Regions from separate parts of the Nocardiopsis sp. NPDC101807 genome, predicted to be linked through region 1. Evidence: riboswitches for the same ligand, from Rfam matches in the RefSeq annotation. Region 1 holds a riboswitch; each other region holds the start of a gene.

Evidence for each region. Region 1 has a riboswitch for cobalamin ahead of ACIRPH_RS25955 (nitrite reductase). Riboswitches for the same ligand answer to the same signal wherever they lie in the genome.
Region 2: linked by a shared signal. The riboswitch ahead of ACIRPH_RS19890 (ribonucleoside-diphosphate reductase subunit alpha) and the one ahead of ACIRPH_RS25955 (nitrite reductase) in region 1 are both predicted to bind cobalamin.
Region 3: linked by a shared signal. The riboswitch ahead of metE (5-methyltetrahydropteroyltriglutamate--homocysteine S-methyltransferase) and the one ahead of ACIRPH_RS25955 (nitrite reductase) in region 1 are both predicted to bind cobalamin.

What each region holds. Positions count from the first base shown of each region.
Region 1 covers NZ_JBIWMK010000009.1:177,633-184,849, reverse strand. The annotation lists gene ACIRPH_RS25965 (precorrin-2 C(20)-methyltransferase) at 1-1,359, opposite strand, end outside; gene ACIRPH_RS25960 (precorrin-8X methylmutase) at 1,356-2,021, opposite strand; gene ACIRPH_RS25955 (nitrite reductase) at 2,018-2,953, opposite strand; cobalamin riboswitch at 3,007-3,211, opposite strand; gene ACIRPH_RS25950 (PepSY domain-containing protein) at 3,425-4,159, opposite strand; gene ACIRPH_RS25945 (response regulator transcription factor) at 4,319-4,984, shown strand; gene ACIRPH_RS25940 (ATP-binding protein) at 4,981-6,354, shown strand; gene ACIRPH_RS25935 (hypothetical protein) at 6,516-7,217, shown strand, end outside.
Region 2 covers NZ_JBIWMK010000006.1:226,054-233,270, reverse strand. The annotation lists gene ACIRPH_RS19895 (ribonucleotide-diphosphate reductase subunit beta) at 1-378, opposite strand, end outside; gene ACIRPH_RS19890 (ribonucleoside-diphosphate reductase subunit alpha) at 514-3,051, opposite strand; cobalamin riboswitch at 3,208-3,399, opposite strand; gene ACIRPH_RS19885 (hypothetical protein) at 3,873-4,445, opposite strand; gene ACIRPH_RS19880 (NYN domain-containing protein) at 4,473-6,149, opposite strand; gene ACIRPH_RS19875 (sigma-70 family RNA polymerase sigma factor) at 6,348-7,217, opposite strand, start outside.
Region 3 covers NZ_JBIWMK010000001.1:818,532-825,748, reverse strand. The annotation lists gene ACIRPH_RS03605 (polysaccharide deacetylase family protein) at 1-1,106, opposite strand, end outside; gene ACIRPH_RS03600 (polysaccharide deacetylase family protein) at 1,295-2,848, opposite strand; cobalamin riboswitch at 3,121-3,282, shown strand; gene metE (5-methyltetrahydropteroyltriglutamate--homocysteine S-methyltransferase) at 3,446-5,737, shown strand; gene ACIRPH_RS03590 (DUF3558 domain-containing protein) at 5,894-6,904, opposite strand.

The DNA.
Region 1 (7,217 bases):
CCGCCCGACGACGACCACGGTGTCGGGCTTGCGGTGCTCCAGCAGGACCTCACGGGCGGCGGCGACCTGCCCGGTCCGCGAACGCGAGGCCGGGTTGTAGACCGCCAGCGCCAGGTCGGCCTCGGCGACGGCGCGCAGGCGCCGTTCGATCACCTCCCAGGGCTTGAGCCGGTCCGACAGGCTCATCACCGCGAAGTCACCGCCGACGGGGGCGCCCGCCCTGGCGGCGACCGCCTGCACGGCGCTGACGCCCGGCAGCACCCGGACCGGGACGTCCCGGTAGGCGGGGTCCTCGGCCGCCTCGAACACGGCGGTGGCCATGCCGAACACACCGGCGTCCCCGCCCGAGACCACGGCCACGCTCTCACCGCCACGGGCGAGCCCGAGGGCGAGGCGGGCGCGGTCGATCTCGACGGTGTTGCCGGAGGCGTGCCGGGTCAGGCCGGCCCGCTGCGGGACGCGGTCGACGTAGGGGCCGTAACCCACCACGTGGTCCACCCCGGCCAGCGCCGCGGAGGCCTCGGGGGTGAGCCAGTGGCCGGGGCCGGGCCCCAGGCCGACGACCAGCAGCTCGGCGGCCGGAACGGCGGGCTCCGCGACCGCGGGCTCCGGCACGGCCCGGTCGCGCGACCTCCTGCCGTTGAGGCTGTCCCCGGTGACCAGCACCAGGGAGAAGTACGGCACCGTCGCCGGATCGACCTCGGCCACGGGCAGCCGCCGCTCCCCGTCCATGGAGGCGCGCTCCACGTACACCGCGTGCTCCAGCCGCCCCGCCGCCTCCAGGGCCCGGCGCACCGCGGGGAAGGTCCGGCCCAGCTTCATGACCACCGCGGCGTCGGTGTCGGCCAGCCGGCGGGCCAGCTCCGGCTCGGGGAGGGTGCCGGGCAGCACGGTGAGCACGTCGGTCTGCCGGGCCAGCGGGGCCGCGGCCGCCGCCGACGCCGCGGCGAACGCCGGGACCCCGGGCACGATCTCCGTCTCGTACCGCTCGGACAGCCGGTCGTGCATGTACATGTACGAGCCGTAGAACAGCGGGTCGCCCTCGGAGAGGAGCACGACGTCGCGGCCCGCGTCCAGGTGCGCGGCCAGCCGGGCGGCGGACCCCTCGTAGAAGTCGGCCAGCACCCCCGTGTACCCGCCCGGGTGGTCGGTCGCGCCGGTGGTGACCGGATAGGTGAGCTGTTCCTCGACCGCCGAGCCGGGGATCAGCGATGCGGCGATGCGGCGGGCGTTGGACGCCTTGCCGACCCCGGCGTGGTAGGCGACGACGTCGGCCGCGGCGATGAGCCGGGCAGCCTTGAGGGTGATCAGCCCGGGGTCGCCGGGGCCGACGCCCACGCCGTGGAAACGTCCGGTCACTCCTCCTCCTTGGCGAGTGCGTTGAGGGCGGAACAGGTCATCGCGGAGCCTCCGCGGCGTCCGCGGGCGGTCACGTAGGGGATGTCGGCGCCGAACCGGGCGCCGAACTCCTCCAGCGCCTGCTTGGACTCGGCCGCCCCCACGAAACCGACGGGGCAGCCGACGATCGCGGCCGGGCGCGGAGCCCCGTCGGCCAGCATCTCCAGCAGGTGGAAGAGGGCGGTGGGCGCGTTGCCGACGGCGACCACGGCGCCCTCCAGGAACGGTTCCCACAGGGAGACCGCGGCGGCGCTGCGCGTGGTCCCCCACGCGGCGGCGAGGCCGGGGACGCGCTCGTCGCCCAGGAAGCAGAGCACCTCGTTGCCGCACGGAAGGCGGCTCGCGGTGACGCCGCTGGCCACCATGCGCGCGTCGCACAGGATCGGCGCCCCGGCGCGCAGGGCGGAGCGCGCCGCGGACACCAGGCCGGGGTGGACCACCAGGTCCCCGGCGAGGTCGACCTGGCCGGTGCCGTGGATCATCCGCACGGCGAGCCGTTCCGCGTCGGCGGGCAGGTGCCCGAGCTCGGCCTCCTGACGGATGACGGCGAAGGAGTCCGTGTAGATCGCGGGCCCGTCGTCGATGTAGTCGTAGTGCCGGCTCGGTCGGCGTGGGGCGGTCACCGCGCCTCCCCGCGGGCGGAGCCGGGCCTTCCGGGCACCAGGACGCCACGCCAGGGCGTGACGACGAGTTCTCCGGACCCGGCGGCGAGCGCCTCCCCGGCGAGCGCTTCGACGGCCGGGCGGTCCAGGCCCCCGTCCGGCACGCGCACATGCCGTGCGCCCCCGGGCAGCGGTCCGTACGGCAGCGGCGGGGCGGGAGGCGGGAGCCGACGGTCCGGTTCCTCCGGTTCGGCCAGCGGCGCCGGGAGCTCGGCGACGTGCCACGGCGCGGTGGGCCCCTCCCCTCGGCGGTCCAGGAACGCGTCCGCCAGGCGCAGGAGCGCGGCCGGCGCCTCGTCGACCGGCGTCAACGGGCCCCAGCGCTCGCCGATCCTCAGCTGGGCGACGCCCCCGCCCAGGGCGACGAGCCCCAGGTCGCACGGGTGGCCGATCAGGTCGCCGCGCCCGTCGTCCAGGACGAACAGGAAGCGCCCGGGCAGGCCGGCGCGGCGCGGGACGGAGCACAGCATCGCGTCCAGGTCCGAGGCGACGGGCCGCAGGTCGGCCCGGCCGCCGCCGGGCCCGTCCCCGGCGGTGGCCGCCGGGACGGCGCCCGTGCCCGGGGAGACCATCACGTTGCGTACGAGTTCGTGGTCGGCGGAGGGCAGCAGGCCGGTCTCCGCCAGGGCGCGGACCACCTCGGGCCCCAACCGCCCCGCGTTCCCCGGCAGGGCGCGCAGTTGCAGGTTCGCGCGGCCGGTGACGTGGACACGGCCGTCGCCGTAACGGTCGGCCACCGCGGTGAGGGAGCGCAGAGAGGAGGCGCCGACACGGCCGCCGATGAGCCGGAGCCGGACCAGCAGGCCGTCCTCCGCGGGCCAGGGTCTCAGCACGCCGGGGCAGCGGTCGCGGCGCGTACGGCGCACGGAGGGGGCAGAACCGGTCGGGGACATGCGCGTCCTTCGGGTCAGGGGCTCGTTCGCGGAGCCCGCGGATGACTCGGCGGACCGTGACCGCCGGTGCCAGCAGGTCTTCGGACTCGGATTCGACCGGTGCGGAGCGCCTTCCCGGAGCAGTGCCCCAGTGGCTGTCCCGGGGAGCGCTCCCCGGACGTGCCCGCCCGTCATCCTCACCGCTGCGCGTCAGTCCCGGATTCCCACCGGGTTCCCTGCCCCACGGAATGGGGTTCGACTGGCCCGACGAGGTTACCCGACCCCCTCCCGCCTGCTCCGGGGGACGTCGCCTTGGCGGCCGGTCCCCTACGGCGGCCCGGCGTCCGGACACCGGCGGGCCGGACGAGCGACCCCCTCCCCGTCCCCGAAGGCCGGACGACGTGAAGGGGCCCCGCCCTCCTCGGAGGGCGGGGCCCCGACCGCGCGGACGCGGGGACGGGCCGCGGGACGGCCGCACGGGGTCCGCGCAGGTCAGTCCTCGGCACGCACGTCGACGACCTCGCCGGCCGCGTCGAGGATCACCTCGTACTCCTGGCCCCCGGCGTCGAGCACCTCGGCGTCCCAGCCGTCCCAGCCGTCCTCGTCCTGGCGCTCGACCTCCACGGTGCGGGCGCCCTCGCCGACCGCCTCGGCGGCGTTCGCGGACACCGTGTCGCGGTCGGCCTCGGTCCGCCCGCCGGTGTTCTGCCACGGGGCCGGGCCGTCGTCGGTGTCGCGGAAGGCCAGGCCGTTGATGGTGTACACGTCGGCGTCGTCGCGGTCGTCGTCGGCCTCGTAGCGCACGCCCAGCGTCACCTCGGTGCCCTCCAGGCCGCGCAGCTCGTCCAGGAGCGGCTCGACGGTGCCGTTGCCGTCGAAGTCCTCCAGCTCGGGGTCGGTCAGCAGCCACTCCTCGGGGCCGAAGTCGACCTCGACACCGGACACCGTCCAGTCGTCGGCGTCGTCGCCGTCCCCGTCGTCGTCACGGTCGGCGCGCAGCTCGCCCACGAGCTGCTCCAGGCCGTCCACCGACTGGGTCGAGGGGGGGTTCTGCCCCGACGCGTCCGCCCCGTTCGCCGAGGGGGCCGAACCGGAGGTCACGCCGGTGAGCCGGATCGAGTCGACCTGCTGCTCGGGGTCGTCCACCACGAGGTAGCCGATCGTGCCGACGGCCAGCAGACCGGCCGCGGCGGCGGAGGAGAGGAGGATGACGGTGGTGCGCTGCATCGGCTTTCCCTTTGCTCGAAGGTTTCTACTGCCCCAAGCATGCGGCGGCAAGATGATGGAGTCCTGAAAGCCACCTGAAGAACGTCTTCATGTGGCTCTCAGGAACGGTTCAGCGGTTCCTGCCAAGGTAGGGGGACCACGGGCGGAGAGGACACGGCGTTGGCGATTCTGGTGGTGGAGGACGAGGAGGGCATCGTCTCCTTCCTGCGGCGGGGCCTGGAGACGGCCGGGTACCAGGTGCTCTCGGCCGCGGACGGCGTCGACGGGCTCACGATGGCCCTGTCCCCCGACGTCGACCTGGTCGTCCTGGACCTGGGACTGCCCGGCATCCCGGGGGAGGAGGTGCTGCGCCGCCTGCGGCAGCGCCGCCCCTCGGTGCCCGTGATCGTGCTCACCGCCAAGGACGCGGTCAGCGACCGGGTGGCCAACCTCGACGCCGGCGCCGACGACTACATGGTCAAGCCCTTCAGCGTGAGCGAGCTCCTGGCCCGGGTCCGGGCGCGCCTGCGCACCGGCGGACAGGAGCGCGGCGACGTGCTGGCGGCCGGCGGCGTCGTGCTCGACCTCGGGGCCCGCACCGCCTCCGTCGACGGCCGGACCGTCAACCTGTCCACCCGCGAGTTCGGCCTCCTGGAAGTCCTCATCCGCCACCCCTCCCAGGTGTTCTCCCAGCCCCAGCTGCTCGACCGCGTCTGGGGCTACGACTTCGACGGCGCCTCCAACGTGGTCGAGGTCTACGTCAGCCAGCTGCGCCGCAAGCTCGGCGCCGACCGCATCCAGACCGTCCGCGGCGCGGGCTACCGCCTCGCCGGCGGTGCCCGGTGAGCCTCACCGGCCGCGTCGTCCTGCGGTCGCTGCTCGTCATGGCCCTCGTCATCGGCGGCGTCGCCCTCCTCACCTACGAACTCGTGCGCGTCTCGGGCCTGACCGACATCGACCGCCTGCTCCGGGAGGAGTCGGCGCTGGTCGGCGACGCCCTCGCCGACCAGGTCCCCGCCGCCGCGGGGCTCGACGGGGTGGTCTCGGGGCCCGAGGCGGAGCGCGCCGCACGGCAGGCGCTCGCCGTGCGCCCCAGCGGAGCCCGCCACGTGACGCTGGTGACCGCCAACGGTGCGCGCCTGCAGAGCACGGGAGGCCCCACCCGCGTCGCCGGACTGATGCGCGGCGGCGACGCCCCCGCCCCCGAACCGGGGACGATCCGCACCCTCGACACCGACGCCGGCCCGGTCCGGGTGCTCGACACCGCGGTCGCCGACGAGGCCGGGGACCCCCTCGCCGTCGTCACCGTCGTCGCCCCCCTCGACTCCACCCGCGACACGGCGGCCACGGTCCTGCTGCTCTCCGCCCTCGCCGGCGGGATCGGCGTCGTCGGCGGCGGCGTCGTGCTGTGGCTGGTGGTGCGGCGCACCCTGTCGCCCGTGCGGGAGGTCTCCGAGGCGGCCAAGGCCATCTCCCCCTCCGACCTGGACACCCGCGTACCTGTGCCCGCCACCCGCGACGAGATCGCCGAGCTGGCCACCGAGATCAACCAGATGCTCGTGCGCATCGAGCAGGCCGACGCCAACAGACGCCGCTACCTGGCCGCGATCTCGCACGAGGTGCGCACCCCCCTCGCCGTCGCGGAGGGGCACCTGGAACTGCTCGGCACGGCCGACGCGGCCGTCGTGCGCGCCGAACTCGACCGCCTGCGCCGGGTCCTGGAGGACCTCATGGCGGTCGCCCGGGGAGGCGACGAGATCGACGTCCGGGTGGAGGCGGTGTTCCTGCCCGACCTGTTCCACGCCGTGCGCGCCCGGCTGGACTCCCTGCCCTACGCCGACGCGGTCACCCTGGAGGATCCGCCGCCGGACGTCCTGCTCGGGGACCAGTCACGCCTGGAGCAGTGCCTGGCCAACCTGGTCGCGAACGCCGTCGACCACAACCCGGAGGGCACCCGCGCCACCGTGGCCGCCCATGGCGAGGGCGAATCCCTCGTCCTCACGGTGACCGACGACGGTCCGGGCGTCGACCCCGCGCTGCTGCCCCACGTGTTCGAGCCGTTCGTGACCTCGCGGGACGAGGGCGCCGGCCGCATCTCCGGCCTGGGGCTGGCCGTCGTCAGCTCCCTGGTCCGGGCCCAGGGCGGCCGGGTGGAGATCGACAGCGGCCCCTCCGGCACCGGCGTCGCGATCACCCTGCCCAGGGCCACGGCCTGACCGGCGGCCGACACGCCGCGGCGGCCCGGGACGCGCGGCGCGTGCGGGAAGCGCCGGGACGGGGGCCCGCCGGGCCGGGCGGGCCCAGGGACGGGAAAAGCCCCAGGCGCATGTCAGCAGAGGCGGCACTGGGGCGTTCCCCAGGACAGTAGCATCGGCTGATGTCCTCCGTCGAAGCAGACACCGACGCGGTCCTGAACCTGGTCCCCGCCCCGCGCCTCGCGCCCTACCTGGCGCTGGCCGGGGGAGACCGCGGCCGGGCCCTCGCCCTGTACGAGTGGGGCGCGCGCGTGTCCGCGGCGGCCTTCGAGGACATCGCCCACCTGGAGGTTCTGCTCAGAGGGGGCATGGACGGGGTCCTCCGGGCCCACTTCCGGGAGGCGGAGCGCGGCATCCCCTGGTTCCTGATCCCCGTTCCCGGCGGCGAGTACGTCGTCGAGGCGTCCGGCCACGTCCGTGAGCGCCTCCGCAGGGAGGGGCGGGAGACGCGCGACCAGGTCGTCGCCGCCATGAGCTTCGGCTTCTGGTCCGGGATGCTCGGGCCCGGGTACGAGGAGCTGTGGCGGGCCTGCCTGCACCGCGCCTTCCCCGGGTCGTCCGGGCGGCGCGCCGAGGTGGCCGCCACCGCGGAGGGGGTCCGCCGGTTCCGCAACCGGATCGCCCACCACGACTCGGTGCTCGGCGTCGACTTCCCGTTCGAGGTCCGCCAGGTCGAGGAGCTGGCGGCGTTCGTCGACCCGGCCGCGGGGCGCTGGCTCCGGAGCCGCAGCCGGACCATGGACGTCTACGCGCAGCGCCCCGCCACGCCCGACGACACGCTGGTGGTCTCGGCCCCCGGCGCGCTGTTCCTCTACGAACGCTGC
Region 2 (7,217 bases), on a different contig from region 1:
CAGCAGGTACTGGCGGCACTCCGGGTTGGTGAGCTGGCGGTACACGGCCAGGACGATGTTGTTGGCCACCAGCGACTCGGCGGTCGCGAAGAAGCCGAGGTTGCGCTTGAGCATCAGGCGCTCGTCCTCGGTCAGCCCGTCCTTGGACTTCCATAGCGCGATGTCGGCCTGCATGGCGACCTCGGTGGGCATCCAGTGGTTGTTGCAGCCCGCGAGGTACTTCTCCCACGCCCACGTGTACTTGAGCGGGAGCAGCTGGTTGACGTCGGCGCGGGCGTTGATCATCGCCTTGTCGTCGACGTTGACGCGCGCGGCGTCGCGTTCGATCTCACCCAGGCCGCTGGTGGCGCTGGCGTTGTTCTCGGAGACTGCGGTCATGCTGGGGTTCTTCCGTTCTCCGGTCGGGCCGGAAAGTCGTTGTCGGGAGCGGGGCGCGGCGCCGCCGCGGGCACGGCCCGGCGGGGTGGCCGGACCGGCCCGGGGCCGCCTGCGGGCGGCCCCGGGCCTCACGCCCTACTGGCAGGCCTCGCACTCGGGGTCGTCGATGGAGCAGGCCTGGCCGTCGACGATCTCGAACTCGTCCTCGACCTCGGTGTTCACGGCCGCGGGAGCCGCGACCGGCTCGGGGACGGGGGCGGGGGCGGGCGCCGGGGCGCCCGGGGTCGCGGCGACCGAGTTGAGGCGGCCGTCGGTGCCCTTGAGCGTGCTCTTCTCCACGTGCGTGGCGCTCTGCGAGCGCAGGTAGTAGGTGGTCTTGAGACCGGAGCGCCACGCGCGGCGGTAGAGGGTGTCGAGCTTCCTGCCGCTCGGGGCCGCCATGTACAGGTTCAGGGACTGGGCCTGGTCGATCCACTTCTGGCGGCGCGATCCCGCGTCCACCAGCCACTCGGGGTCGATCTCGAACGCGGTCGCGTACAGGGCCTTGAGGTCGTCCGGGACGCGGTCGATGGCGCCGAGGCTGCCGTCGTGCATCTTCAGCGCCGAGACCATGTCGTCGTCCCACAGGCCGCGCGCCTTGAGGTCCCGGATCAGGTACGGGTTGACGACGGTGAAGTCGCCGGACATGTTCGACTTGACGTACAGGTTCCGGTAGAGCGGCTCGATCGACTGGCCGACGCCGGTGATGTTGGCGATGGTCGCGGTGGGCGCGATCGCCATGACGTTGGAGTTGCGCATCCCGGTGGACCGCACGCGCTCGCGCAGCGAGTCCCAGTCGAGGGTCTCGCCCCGGTCCATGTCCAGGTCGCCGCCGCGGGAGTCGGCGAGGAGCCGCAGCGAGTCGATCGGCAGGACGCCCCGGCTCCACAGCGAGCCCTCGAAGGACTCGTAGGAGCCGCGCTCGGAGGCCAGCTCCATGGACGCCTCGATGGCGTAGTAGCTGATCAGCTCCATGCTCTCGTCGGCGAACGTCACCGCGCCCTCGGAGGCGAACGGGGTGCGCAGCTTGAACAGGGCGTCCTGGAAGCCCATCAGGCCGAGGCCCACCGGACGGTGGCGCATGTTCGCGCGGCGCGCCTCGGGGATCGTGTAGAAGTTCACGTCGATGACGTTGTCGAGCATGCGCACGGCGGTGCGGACGGTGCGGCGCAGGCGCTCGGCGTCCAGGCCGTCGGGGCCCACGTGCTGGGCCAGGTTGACCGAGCCCAGGTTGCAGACGGCGACCTCGTCGGCGCTGGTGTTCAGCGTGATCTCGGTGCACAGGTTGGAGGAGTGCACGACGCCGACGTGCTGCTGCGGCGAGCGCAGGTTGGACGGGTCCTTGAAGGTGATCCAGGGGTGCCCGGTCTCGAACAGCATGGTCAGCATGCGCCGCCAGAGGTCGACCGCGGGGATCTTCTTGGCGACCTTGATCCGGCCCTCCTCGGCGGCGGCCTCGTACTTCTCGTAGGCCTCGGCGAAGTCGGTGCCGTACTTGTCGTGCAGGTCGGGGACCTCGTCCGGCGAGAACAGGGTCCAGCTGCCGCCCTGCTCCACACGCTGCATGAACAGGTCCGGAACCCAGTTCGCGGTGTTCATGTCGTGGGTGCGGCGGCGGTCGTCGCCGGTGTTCTTGCGGAGGTCGAGGAACTCCTCGATGTCGATGTGCCAGGTCTCCAGGTAGGCGCACACGGCGCCCTTGCGCTTGCCGCCCTGGTTGACCGCGACGGCGGTGTCGTTGGCGATCTTCAGGAACGGGACGACGCCCTGGCTCTTGCCGTTGGTGCCGCGGATGTGCGAGCCGAGGCCGCGCACCGGGGTCCAGTCGTTGCCGAGCCCGCCCGAGTACTTGGACAGCATCGCGTTGTTGCTGATGCCGTGGAAGATGGCCTGGAGGTCGTCGCCGACGGTGGTGAGGAAGCAGGAGGACAGCTGCGCGCGCACCGTGCCGGCGTTGAACAGGGTGGGCGTGGAGGCCATGAAGTCGAACGAGGACAGCAGCTCGTAGAACTCGATGGCGCGGGCCTCGCGGTCGTCCTCCTTGAGGGCCAGCCCCATGGCGACGCGCATGAAGAACGCCTGCGGCAGCTCGTAGCGGACCTCGTCGCTGTGCAGGAAGTAGCGGTCGTAGAGGGTCTGGATGCCGAGGAAGGTGAACTGCTCGTCGCGCTCGGGCCGCAGGGCGGCGCCCAGGCGCTCCAGGTCGAAACCGGCGAGTGCCGGGTCGAGCTGCCCCAGGTCGATGCCGCGGCCGACGTAGGCGGCCAGGTAGGCGGCGTAGCGCTCGCCCATCTCGGACTGCCCGGCGGCGTCGGGGGCGCCGCTGATGAAGGTGAGGGCCTCACGGCGCAGCTTGTCCAGCAGCAGGCGGGCGGCCACGAACGAGTAGTCCGGGTCGACCTCCACGAAGCTGCGGGCGGCCATGACCAGGGCGAGCTCGACCTCGGAGTCGGGGATGCCGGGGTAGAAGCCGCGGCGGGCCTCGGTGAGGACCTTCTCCGCCGAAACACCGGTGAGCCTCGCACAGGCCTCGGTCACGACGTGCTCGATCCGGTCGACGGCGGCGGGGGGCGCGCCCTCGTTGGTCGGCTCGGGCCGAACGGATACGGGCACGGCCTCGACGTCAAGGGTCATACAGCGGCTCCAACCTCGGTAGAAGAGTCCCGGCGGGGAGGGGACACGATGGGCAAGGTGCGCGGCACGCACCGGGGGACCGACGCACCGGGTGCGTGCGGTCGTCCGACCGGTGGGTCGCGGCGGCTCACCCTCGAAGCCCCGTCGTCGGCGCACGCTCACGTGCGCACCGGTGGCAGGTCTTCGGGCTCGTGGGCGGCCTACGCACCGTCGCTTCCCGGGGCCTTCGGGGGTCCCCAGTGCCTGTGACGGCTTCGTTCCCACTTACCGCTGCGGGGCAGCCCCGGCTTCGCACCGGGTTCCCTCTTGCCTCACCCCGAGGGGTGAACCACCAGCGGGACAGATACTACATCTAGGGGGCCCTGCGTTGGAACACCGCAAGATGATGGCGTGTCATCGATTTCTCGGATTCTTCGACGATCGTCGAACACACGCGTGGGCCGTGGTATGAGGGGGCCTCGGACACCCGGTTCAGGGGGATGTCGCTCCTCGTCGGGGCAGCTGGGAGGCGACCGGACACAGCCTAGATCGTCGCCGGGGCTCCCCGGGACCGGGACCGCCTCCGAAGGGGCGGACGAACGCCCGGAACACCGCTTCCGGGGCGGTTCGGACGGCGCCCGGCGAACCGGCGCCGCTGACCACACGGCCGTACCCGTTCCGTTCCGGGCCGGGCCCGGAGCGGTCGGGCGGAGATCGGCGCCCCCGCCGTCCCGGGCGTGTCGGCGGCACGCCCGCACGTCGGAAAGCTCACTCCGCCGGGGTCCGGCGGGAGCGTCCCGGCCCGGAAGGCCGCGCGGGGCGCCGGCGTCCTGCGGCCGTGGTCACTCCTCGTCGAGTCTGCGGTCCAGCCGGTCCTCGGACAGCCCCAGGTCGGTGCGGATGCGGAACCGGATGCGCAGGAGCTCCACCAGGAGGTCGCGGACGTAGGGCGAGGAGGCCCGGTCGAGGAACCGGTGCGCGCCGGCCGTCGCCCACCGCTCGGCGCCCTCCAGGTCGTCGTGCGCGTACAGTGCCTCCGCGACGTGGATGAAGGTCTGGAGACCGGGCGGGTCCTCGCCCTCCAGGCGTTTGAGGTGGGCGTAGGCCTGGTCGACCTCGTCCAGTTGCAGGAGTGCCCCGGCGCTGAGCGCACGGGCGTCGATCACCGTGGCCCCGCCGTCGTCGATCGCCCGCTGGTAGGCCGAGCAGGCGCGCTCGAACTCCTGGGCGATCTCCCACTGCTCCCCCGCGCGCACGAACAGCTCCGCGCGCGAGACCTCGCTCCCCGAGTCGACCCGGTTGGCCAGGTCCAGGAGTTGGGCTGCGACCCGTCCGTGCTCACCGGACCGGACAGCGTGGAATTCCCAACGGTCGAGTTCCGCCGTCGTCACGCGGGTCAACCGCATCGCCCCCATCCCCTACTCGCACTCCCGCGCGCCCTGTCAGGACCTGGCCCGCTCCAGGGCCTGCCAGAACCCCTGGCGCAGTCCGTCACGGACCTCGTCACGCAACAGGTGGTCGATCGGCAGCGAGGAGCCCTGGAGCAGGCGCGCCTCCAGGTCGGAGGGCATCCTGGGCCTGCGGGCGAGTACGGCCTCCACCCACAGGGCGGGCGCCTCGCGAGCGATCGACTCCGCGAAGTCGTTCCCTTCCTTGTGCGCGACATGCACCGCTTCGTCAACGGTATGCGCGGCGGGACGTGTCTGCTGGGGATATCCAGGACTGGGACGGGATTCCTGGTAGCCGCCGGCGCTGAACCGGCTGGCGGGTTCGGGACCAGTAGGTGGCGGCCCCCCGTAGGGGGAGGCTGCCCCACCGCGGTGAGCGGTGTCAGTTTCCGTACTGGTCCCATAGGTAGGGTTTGCGTCGGCCGCTCCCCCGAATCCGGAGCCGTCCCCGCCCCCGTAGCGCGGATCCTGTCGTGGGTCCTGCCGTGGGTCCTGGGGTGGGGCGTTTCTCGGAGGTGGCGCGTGGCCGGATTGGCCGTCCGGTGCGAACGAGCGCTGCGGCCCCGTCCCCGCGGCGAAGGACTGCTGGGGTCCCGTGCCGTTGAAGGAGGGCTGCGCTCCGGTCATCGACCCCGCCCCGGAGGCCGGCCTCCCGGGCATGCCGTAGCCGCTCGGCTCCGCGCCGCGCATCGACGGGTGCCCGTCGGTGACGGGGTAGCCCTGCTGCCCGTTGTGGGAGGGGTGGCCCCCGGTCACCGCGTGGCCGGGGTAGGAGCCGCCGCCGCCCGTGCCGGGCGGGGTCTGCCCGCCGGACGGGAATCCGTTGGCGTCGATGCCGCCCGGCTGCTGGCCGCCGTCGCCCCCCGGGCCGACGAGGTGGTCGCCGCCGCGCTGCTGCGCGAGGGACCTCCGCATGGCGCGCAGCTGGTCCATGGCGCTGCCCTGGGGGACGGGCTGGCCCCCGGTGCCCGCGAACATCGCCTCCAGGCCGCCGCTGGAGGACCCCACGGGGTCGACCCGGGCGCCGCCGGGCTGGGCCGCGACGGGCTGCCGCGGCGTCTCGGGCGCGGAACGGGACCGGCCGTTGGCGAACGGCGTCGTGGTCTTGGCCGCGGTCTCCTGGGAGGAGCCGCTGCTGGAGAGGAGGTTGACGTGCGGGCGCAGGTGGCCCGCCCCGATCTCGATGAGGTCGTCGCACTCCCGGCGCAGGGCCCGGGAGATGGTCCAGTTGCCCTCGACGGACACATGCACGACGGTGACGCGCACGCCCATGTCCTGGACGTCGGCGACGACGGACGCCATGTCCTCGTCACCGCTGACCAGGACGGCGTCGCACAGGACGCCGGTGCGCGCCAGCGTGGTGATGTCGCGCTGGACATAGCTCTCCACGCCCTCGCGGCGACCTGGCCGTATCCTCGCGGCACGGAACTTGATGCCGGGGATGTCGGCGATGCCGTCCTGTTCCTGGGAGCGCCGGTCGTCGGCGACGGCCTCGTACCAGTAGCAACGCAGCAGCGGAAGACCGGTGCGGTCCCGCGCGACCTCGTTGAGGAACTGGACGAGTCCGGAGTAGTCCCAGGAGACGGAGTCCCGGTTGCGGGTTCCGTGCACGGCCATCGCGCCGTCCGCGAGAAGGTATCCCGCGTCAACGAACAACGCGCAGCGGTCCACGTGACACCGCCCCCTTCCCTTTTGACTCTGGGGCCATATCCATGACCGGGGCACAGCCTAGCCAAGTCTGTCTGGTTTTGCGTGCCCTCCTTGAATACGCAAAGTTATGGACCCACTACGCACAGGCGGGAACCCGTTGGGGGGCGGGCTTTTCCGGCCGCCCGGGCCTGCCGGGAAACCGGTCGCGAATACCGGCCCTCAGGTACGCATCGGGGCGGTCAGCGCCACGACGCCGACCAGTACCGCGTCCTGCTCGGTGAGGATTCGGATATCCGTTTCCCTGCCGAGTACTGGGTCGAATCGTACGACGTCGGTACCGAAGGTGAAGGGGTCCCCCACGGCGCCGCGCGCGGAACTCGCGAACGCGTTGTCCTCCTCCCCGTGCCCGCCGCTCGGGGCGACCGCGCGGCCGTCCACCGTCACCCGGTCCCCCCGCAGGTCGGCGTCGCCCTCCCAGGCCACCACGTCCACGCGGGAGGGCACCGCGGCGGGGAGCAGGCCCGACACCGGGAACGACATCCCCGTGCGGCTCCGGAAGACCGCCCCGGTGTCGTCGAGCACCATCGCCTGGTTGTAGGAGCCGATGCCCGGATCCTCCAGGACCACCACCAGGCTCCACCCGGCGTAGACGCCCCGGCCCTCCCGGGCCGGCACGTCGCCCACCCACCACTCGCCGCCGCCCTGGGCCCTCACGAGGTCGGTGACCTCGGCGAACGCCTGGTAGGCGGGGTATCCGGGCAGGTCCGCGACCTTCGTCTCGGTGGCGGCCACGGTCCGGTAGGACGTCATGCCCGGCCCCCTGACGCGCGCCGTGGGGGCGTCGGGGGCGCCCGCCGCCGAGAAGTACAGCCCCGCCCAGCGGACCGCGCCGCCCTCGGGGAGCTCCCAGGTCGCGGCGCTCGCCGAGGTGGCGGCGTCCGGATCGTCCTCCAGGGGAGCCATCACCCAGTTGTCGTTGTCGCGGTTCTCCCCCTCCCGCAGCCGTGCGTCGGCACAGGGGCCGCCCGGCGTCCCCTCCTCCGGCCCGGCCCCGGGGGAAGGGTCCGGTCCCGGGCCGTGGCCGTGACC
Region 3 (7,217 bases), on a different contig from region 1:
GCGCGCCGGAGCACGCCGGGGCGGGTCAGCGCGGGGTCGCCGTTGAGGAAGAACGTCGCCGTCGCCCCCTCCTCGGCCAGCAGGTCCAGGAGGGCCGCGGTCCCCTCCGCGGGCCCGTCGTCGTAGGTGAGCGCGACGCACTTGGTCCCCGGGGCCCCGCAGTCCAGGTCCGGATCGCCGGCGGCGACCACCCCCGGCGCGGTCGGGAGGGGATCCGGGGCGGCCCCGGGCGGGTCCACCGCCAGCACGGGCTCCTCCGCCATCGACGCCGCCCGGGCGCGTTCTCCCAGGTCGGACAGGAGGGGCGCGGCCTCCTCCGACGGCACCACGGCGACGATCCGGCCCGGCTCCGACGAGGGCGGGTGGCCGACCACCACCGGGGAGAGGTGGCCGTCGTCGAACTCCACGAGCAGGTCGCCGTCGGAGTTGAACCCCATGGAGTCGTAGGTGCGCACGACGGGGTGCAGCCCTCCCGGGTCCACGTCCCGGTTCCCGGCCAGCTCCTCGCGCACGATCCCGTCGAGCCTTCCCAGGGCGTCGTCGTCCGCCAGGAGCTCCGTCGAGTACGCGGTGTGCCCGGTCTCCGCGTCGTACCAGTACGTTCCGTAGCCCTGGCGCCGACCGTGCAGGTCCTCCTCGGTGCGGACCAGGCGCACGCCCAGGACGCCGCTCCCGGCGCCCACGACCTCCCAGTCGACCGCCAGGCGCACGGGGTCGCGGCTGGCCCCGCGGAAGTCCTGGACCTCGCGGTCCACCTGCTCCGCCAGCCAGGAGGCGAACCCGTCGGCCCCCTCGAACAGCGGGTAGGAGACGTCGATCTCCACCCCGTCCGGCCGGTGGGGGTGGTCGCCGAAGTCCGCGGCGCCGCCGGTCCGCTCGGCGACCTCTTCGCCGGGTTCGTCCAGGAGTACGGTCATCAGCTCCGGGTCGTCGCCCTCCGCCGCGCCGCCCGTGCCGCAGGCGGTGGACAGCAGCAGCGCCGCCGCCGCCGAGCCGGCCCGGAGCGCCGCGCCTCGTGCGGCCTCTCCGGGGCGCCGGGGTCCCGAGCCCCGGTCGGGGCCCCGACGGGGACCGGTCTGGCCAGGACGGACTCGGCTCGTCGACAACACCGGTCTCCCTCATCCCTGCGCGCATGCTTGCGCGGTTGATGGGAGCAACATAGGGGACGGCGTCCGTGCGCCTGTGGCGGTGACCACATGTGGTCACCGCCACAACAGGGGGTGCGGTCCGTGCCCGCCCGGAGCGTCGCGGCCGGGGTCCCCGGGGACCCGTCGGCCCCGGGAGCGGGCCGGCCTCAGGCCGCCTCGCTCCCCTCCGTCTCCCCGCCGTCCCCTTCGGTGTCGGCGGGGGACTCGGGGGCCCCGTCGAGGTAGGTCCGGCCCGGCTCGGTGGCGCCGAGCAGCTGGGAGACGGTGACCATGGTGTAGCCGCGCTCGTCCAGTTCCCGGACGATCGCGCGGGAGGCGTCGACCGTCGTGTCGTGGATGTCGTGCATGAGGATGATCGCCCCGGGGGAGGCGCCGTCGACGGCGCGGTCCGCGACCACCGACGCCTTGCGGTCCTTCCAGTCGTTGGTGTCGATGCTCCACAGGATCTGGGCCAGGCCCATGTCCGCGGTCACCGAGGCGACCCCCTCGTCGGTGGAACCGTAGGGGGGCCTCATGAGGTCCATGGTGTACCCGGTCTCGCGGTACACCAGGGCCTGCACGGTTTCGAGGTCCGAGCGGATCCCGCCCGCGCCGAGCCCGGCCAGGTCGGGGTGGGAGAGGGTGTGGTTGGCCAGTTCGTGGCCCTCCGCGTAGGTGCGCCTCACGGTGCGCGGATCCTCCATGACCGGGTAGCCGGTGACGAAGAACGTCGCGCGGGCGTCGTACTCGGCCAGGATGTCCAGCAGTTCGGGCGTGCGCCCGCCCGGGCCGTCGTCGTAGGTCAGGGCCACGCACTTGGACCCGGGGGCGGAGCAGTCGACGTCCTCGTCCGCGGGGGGCAGGATCCCGGGGGCGGCCGTCTCCCGGCCGCCCTCCTCCTCCCGGGGCGGGGCCGCGACGGCGAAGTCACGGACGCCCCGGGTCGCCGAGCGCAGCGCGCGCTCTCCCAGGTCCGACAGCAGGGGGGCGGCCTCCGAGGCGGCGACCACGGCGTGGGTCCTGCCCTCTCCCACGGGGGCGACCTGTCCCGCGTCGAACTCCACGACGAGGTCGCCGGCGGGGTTGAACCCCACGGAGTCGTACAGCGAGGCGACCGGGTGCACCGCGTCCGGGGCCGCGCTCCCGGGGAGGGCGTCCCGCACGAGGCCGTTCAGCTCCTCCAGTTCGTGCTGGCCGGCGATCAGGGCGGTGGAGGGGTGGGTCGAGCCGGCGAGGGCGTCGTACCAGTAGGTGGTGTATCCCTCACGGGTCCCCTCGGAGTCGGTCTCCTCGCGGGTCACGCGGACCCCGACGATGTCGTCGTTGGCCGCCGTCAGGTTCCACGCGGACTCGAAGGAGACCGCACCGGGGTTGGCCGCCTCGAAGGCGTCCACCTCTGCGGCCAGCGCGCGGTCCAGGAAGTCGCTCAGGGGGGCGGCGTTGGGGACGACCGGGTAGGAGACCTCCACGGCCACCCCGCCCTCGCGGGCGAGCTCGGCCTCGCCCAGGTCCACCACGTCGTCGGGGTCGACCACCGTCAGCCCGTCGGGCTCGCCGGCGGCGGGCGGGTCCGCCTCGGGCCCGCCGTCCGCCGAGTCGGGGCCCGTGTCGCCCACGGGCGCGGAGGCGAGCACGCCGGGCGGGGCGGCGGTCAGCCAGACCAGCCCCGCGACGACCGCCAGCGCGACCGCGATCGTGGACAGGGGGTGATCGGGGGCCATGGTCGGATGGGACTGCTTGTTCACCAGGGGTTCTCCACGTACATCTTCAGACGAACGATCGCGGGGAGCGCGGGGGAGGGCTCGGCCGCGCGACGTTTCATGTCGGTTGTGACGCCGACCGCGCAACAGGGGTTCGCGCCGTTTCCGGCCGGTGGCACAGGGCAGCACGCCGGGTACAGGGGCGGAGGGGTGCTCCCTATACTTGCAGGCGTGGAAGGTACATGCTCCACCCCAGAGCCCGGGCCGCGCCCGGAAGGGGAGGGGTGTGTCGCAAGAGGGAACCCGGTGGGACTCCGGGACTGCCCCGCAGCGGTATGAGGGAACGAACGTCGCCATAAGCACTGGTAATCCGGTCGGAAAGGTCGGAAACCGGGAAGCGGCGGCCAGTAGGAGGACGGCGTCCGCGCCGTCCGCGCCCCCGAGTCCGAAGACCTGCCTCCACCCGGCGGCGCACCCGTGCCGCCGGTGGTCCCGTGCCCCGAGGGAGGGCCGAGGAGCGGCGGCAGGCGACACGCCCACGGCGTGGTCCCCGCGCATGCCCGCGTCCTCGCTCACCCCCGCGGCCGGTACCCGGCTTTCGACGAGGGAGAGAAGCTCATGCCCGTCACCCCCGAGGCCTCCCGGCCGTCCGTGCGCTCCACCGTGCACGGCTACCCCAGGATCGGCCCGAACCGAGAACTCAAGCGCGCCTGCGAGTCGTACTGGAAGGGCGAGACCACCGCGGAGGAGCTGGACGGCATCGCCGCCGACCTGCGCCTGGGCGTCTACGCCCAGCTGCGCGAGGCGGGCGTCGACGACATCCCGTCCAACACGTTCTCGTACTACGACCACGTCCTGGACACCGCGGTCCTGTTCGACCTGGTGCCCTCCCGGTTCACCTCGCCGGCCGCCGCCGGCGACCGCGACGAGGAGCTGCGCCGCTACTTCGCCCTCGCCCGCGGCGAGCAGGGGGCCCCGCCGCTGGAGATGACCAAGTGGTTCGACACCAACTACCACTACCTGGTCCCCGAGCTGTCGCCGAGCACCCGCCCGCGCCTGGTCGGCGACAAGCCCGTCGCCGAGTTCCGTGAGGCGGCCGAGGCGGGTTTCCCGACCCGCCCGGTCCTGGTGGGTCCGCTCACCTTCCTCCTGCTGGCCAAGGCCGCGGACGACGCCCCCGAGGGCTGGCGCCCCGTCGAGCTGCTCGACCAGCTCCTGGACGCCTACGCCCAGCTCCTCGCCGGCCTCTCGGCCGCCGGGGCCGCCGAGGTGCAGCTGGACGAGCCGATCCTCGCCACCGACGAGGGGCGCGCCGCCGTCGGGCTCCTGGAGCGCGTCTACCAGCGCCTGGGCTCCCTCGCCGAGCGTCCCTCGCTCCTGGTCTCGACCTACTTCGGCTCCATCGGGGCTCCCGCCCTGCGGATCCTGAAGGACTCCCCGGTGGAGGCCGTCGGCCTGGACCTGGTCACCGACGGCGAGGGCGTCGACGACCTCGTCAAGGTCTCGGGCCTCGGCGGCACCCGCCTGGTCGCAGGGGTGGTGGAGGGCCGCAACGTCTGGCGGACCGATGTCCCGGCGGCCGTGGCCACGCTGGGCACCCTGCTCGCCCTCACGGACGAGCTGACGGTGAGCACGTCCTGCTCGCTCCTGCACGTGCCGATCGACCTCGACGCGGAGACCTCCCTCGCCCCCGAGCTGCGCGGGGCCCTGGCCTTCGCCAAGCAGAAGGCGTACGAGACGGCCCTCCTCGGCCGCGTCCTCTCGGAGGGGGCCGAGGCCGAGTACGCGGCGGGCGGCGCCGGCGGCGGCCCGGCCTTCACGGACGCCCGCGTGCGCGCCCGCCTGGACGCCCTGGGCCCGGACGCCTATGAGCGCCCCCAGGACAGGGGCGCCCCCACGGACACGCCGTTGACCACGACCACCATCGGGTCGTTCCCCCAGACCGCGGAACTGCGCCGCGCCCGCGCCGCGCACCGGCGGGGCGCGCTGGCGGAGGACGCCTACACGCGGATCCTCCGCACGGAGATCGACCGGGTCGTCGCGCTCCAGGAGGAGATCGGGCTGGACGTGCTCGTGCACGGCGAGCCCGAGCGCAACGACATGGTCCAGTACTTCGCCGAGCAGCTGGAGGGCTACGCCACCACCGAGAACGGCTGGGTGCAGTCCTACGGTTCGCGGTGCGTCCGCCCGCCGATCCTGTTCGGCGACGTCTCGCGCCCCGAGCCGATGACCGTCGAGTGGATCACCTACGCCCAGTCGCGCACCGACAAGCCGGTCAAGGGCATGCTGACCGGTCCCGTGACCATGCTCGCCTGGTCGTTCGTGCGCACCGACCAGCCGCTGGGCGACACCGCCCGCCAGGTGGGCCTGGCCCTGAGGGACGAGGTCGCCGACCTGGAGCGCGCGGGCATCCGCCACATCCAGGTGGACGAGGCGGCCCTGCGCGAGCTCCTGCCGCTGCGCGAGGAGCAGCGCGCCGCCTACCTGGACTGGGCGGTGAACTCCTTCCGCCTGGCCACGTCCGGTGTGTCGCCGTCCACGACGATCCACACGCACATGTGCTACTCGGAGTTCGGCCTCATCGTCGGCGGCATCGAGGCGCTGGACGCCGACGTGACCAGCGTCGAGGCCGCCCGCTCCCGGATGGAGCTGGTGGAGGACCTGGGCCGCCGCGGCTACAAGCGGGGGATCGGGCCCGGCGTGTACGACATCCACTCACCCAGGGTGCCGTCCGTGGAGGAGATCGAGGGCTCGCTGCGGCTGGCCGTCGCGCACATCGACGCCGGGAGCCTGTGGGTCAACCCCGACTGCGGTCTCAAGACGCGCGGCTACGCCGAGGCGGAGCAGGCCCTGCGCAACATGGTGGAGGCCGCCCGCCGGGTGCGCGCCGACCTGACCGGCGCCCGCTAGCGGGGCGCCCCGTGCCCGGGCCGGGCAGCTCGGGGCCGAGGCGGCCGACGGTCTCCGCGCGCGGGCGCCCGGGGCCTCCGGCCGGGCACGGGACGACGCGGACGGGGAGGGGACGCGGCGACGCCGCGTCCCCTCCCCGCTCCTGCGGTGGACCGGTCAGGTGCCGACCACGGCCAGCGCGTCGGCGCCGGCGTTGAGCATGATCTCCTCGAGGTTGTCGGGGAGGACCAGGTCCTCGGCGGAGTCGTCGCCCGTGAGGGACGGGTGGAGCTGGTAGGTGATCTGGATGTTCAGGTTCGCGGTCCTGACCAGCAGCACGGCCTCCGGGACGAGGTCGCCGAGGAAGTCGTACTTCGTGACGATGTAGTGGGCCTCATCGCCGAGCTCCACCTCCTTGCTCTCCTCCACGTCGCCGGCGTCGTACAGGGTGCTGTACTCGCTCTCGCCGGTGATCTGGGCGACCGTGTCCTGGAACTGGCTCGTGGCGGCCTCGACGGAGTCGGCGGCGGAGTAGGGGGTCTGGTACACGATCTCGAAGGAGGCGTAGCCGCCGGGGGCGTTGCCCTCCGGCAGGGTGGCGTCCAGGGTGTCGCAGTACGAGTTCTCGTCGCGGACGGACTTGTTGCCGCCGTCGGTGACGAGGAAGTCGGCCACGACCTGCTCGGTGAAGGCGTCGCAGGGCTCGGCGGGGACCGAGTAGGGGGGCTCGCCGGCGGGGGCGGCGTCGGGGTCCGGCTCCGGGGCCGGCTCGTCGCCGCCGGTCGCCTCCTCCGCGCTCGCGGAGGGCTCGCCCTCGGGCGGGGAGGCGACGGTCGTCCCGCCGTTGCCGTTGGTGACCAGCATGACCAGGACCGCGACCACGAGGACGACGATGACCACGCCGCCGCCGACGACGACCCAGAGCCTGGCCTTGCCGCCGCCCTGGGGCGGCTGGGGCTGGGGGTGGGGGTAGCCGGGACCGCCGCCGTAGGGCGGCTGGCCGCCCGCGTACATCTGCTGCTCCGGGCCGGGGAAGCCCTGGCCGGGACCCGTGGGGGCGCCGTAGCCGGGCTGGCCGCCCGTGCCCGGGTCGCCGTAGGGGGCGCCGTAGGGGGGCTGGCCCCCGCTGTTGTCCCCGCCACCGTAGGGGTTCTGCGGTGGTTGGTTGTAAGGTCCGTTTTCGCTCATGGCTCCCCTCGCCCGTGATGTGCTGGCCGTGTTGTCTGGGACGCGTGTGCGTGCCGGTGGGTTCTCACGACTTCCGGGACCGCGGGGCCGCGCCGGAGCGCGGTCGGAGCGGGACGGGAGCCGTGCGAGGGGAGGCGCACCTACCGCCACCGCCTTCCCGCGGGCGAGGGCGGAGGCGTGGGGCCGGGCGTTCCCCGTCTCCGTGAGGAGGATCCCGGGGGACCGGGGCTGCCGATCGTGGCCGGCTCCGGGGGGCTCCCCGGGCCGAGGTCGGGACCTGTGCATAGTAGCCGCGGGGTATGTCCCCGCGGCA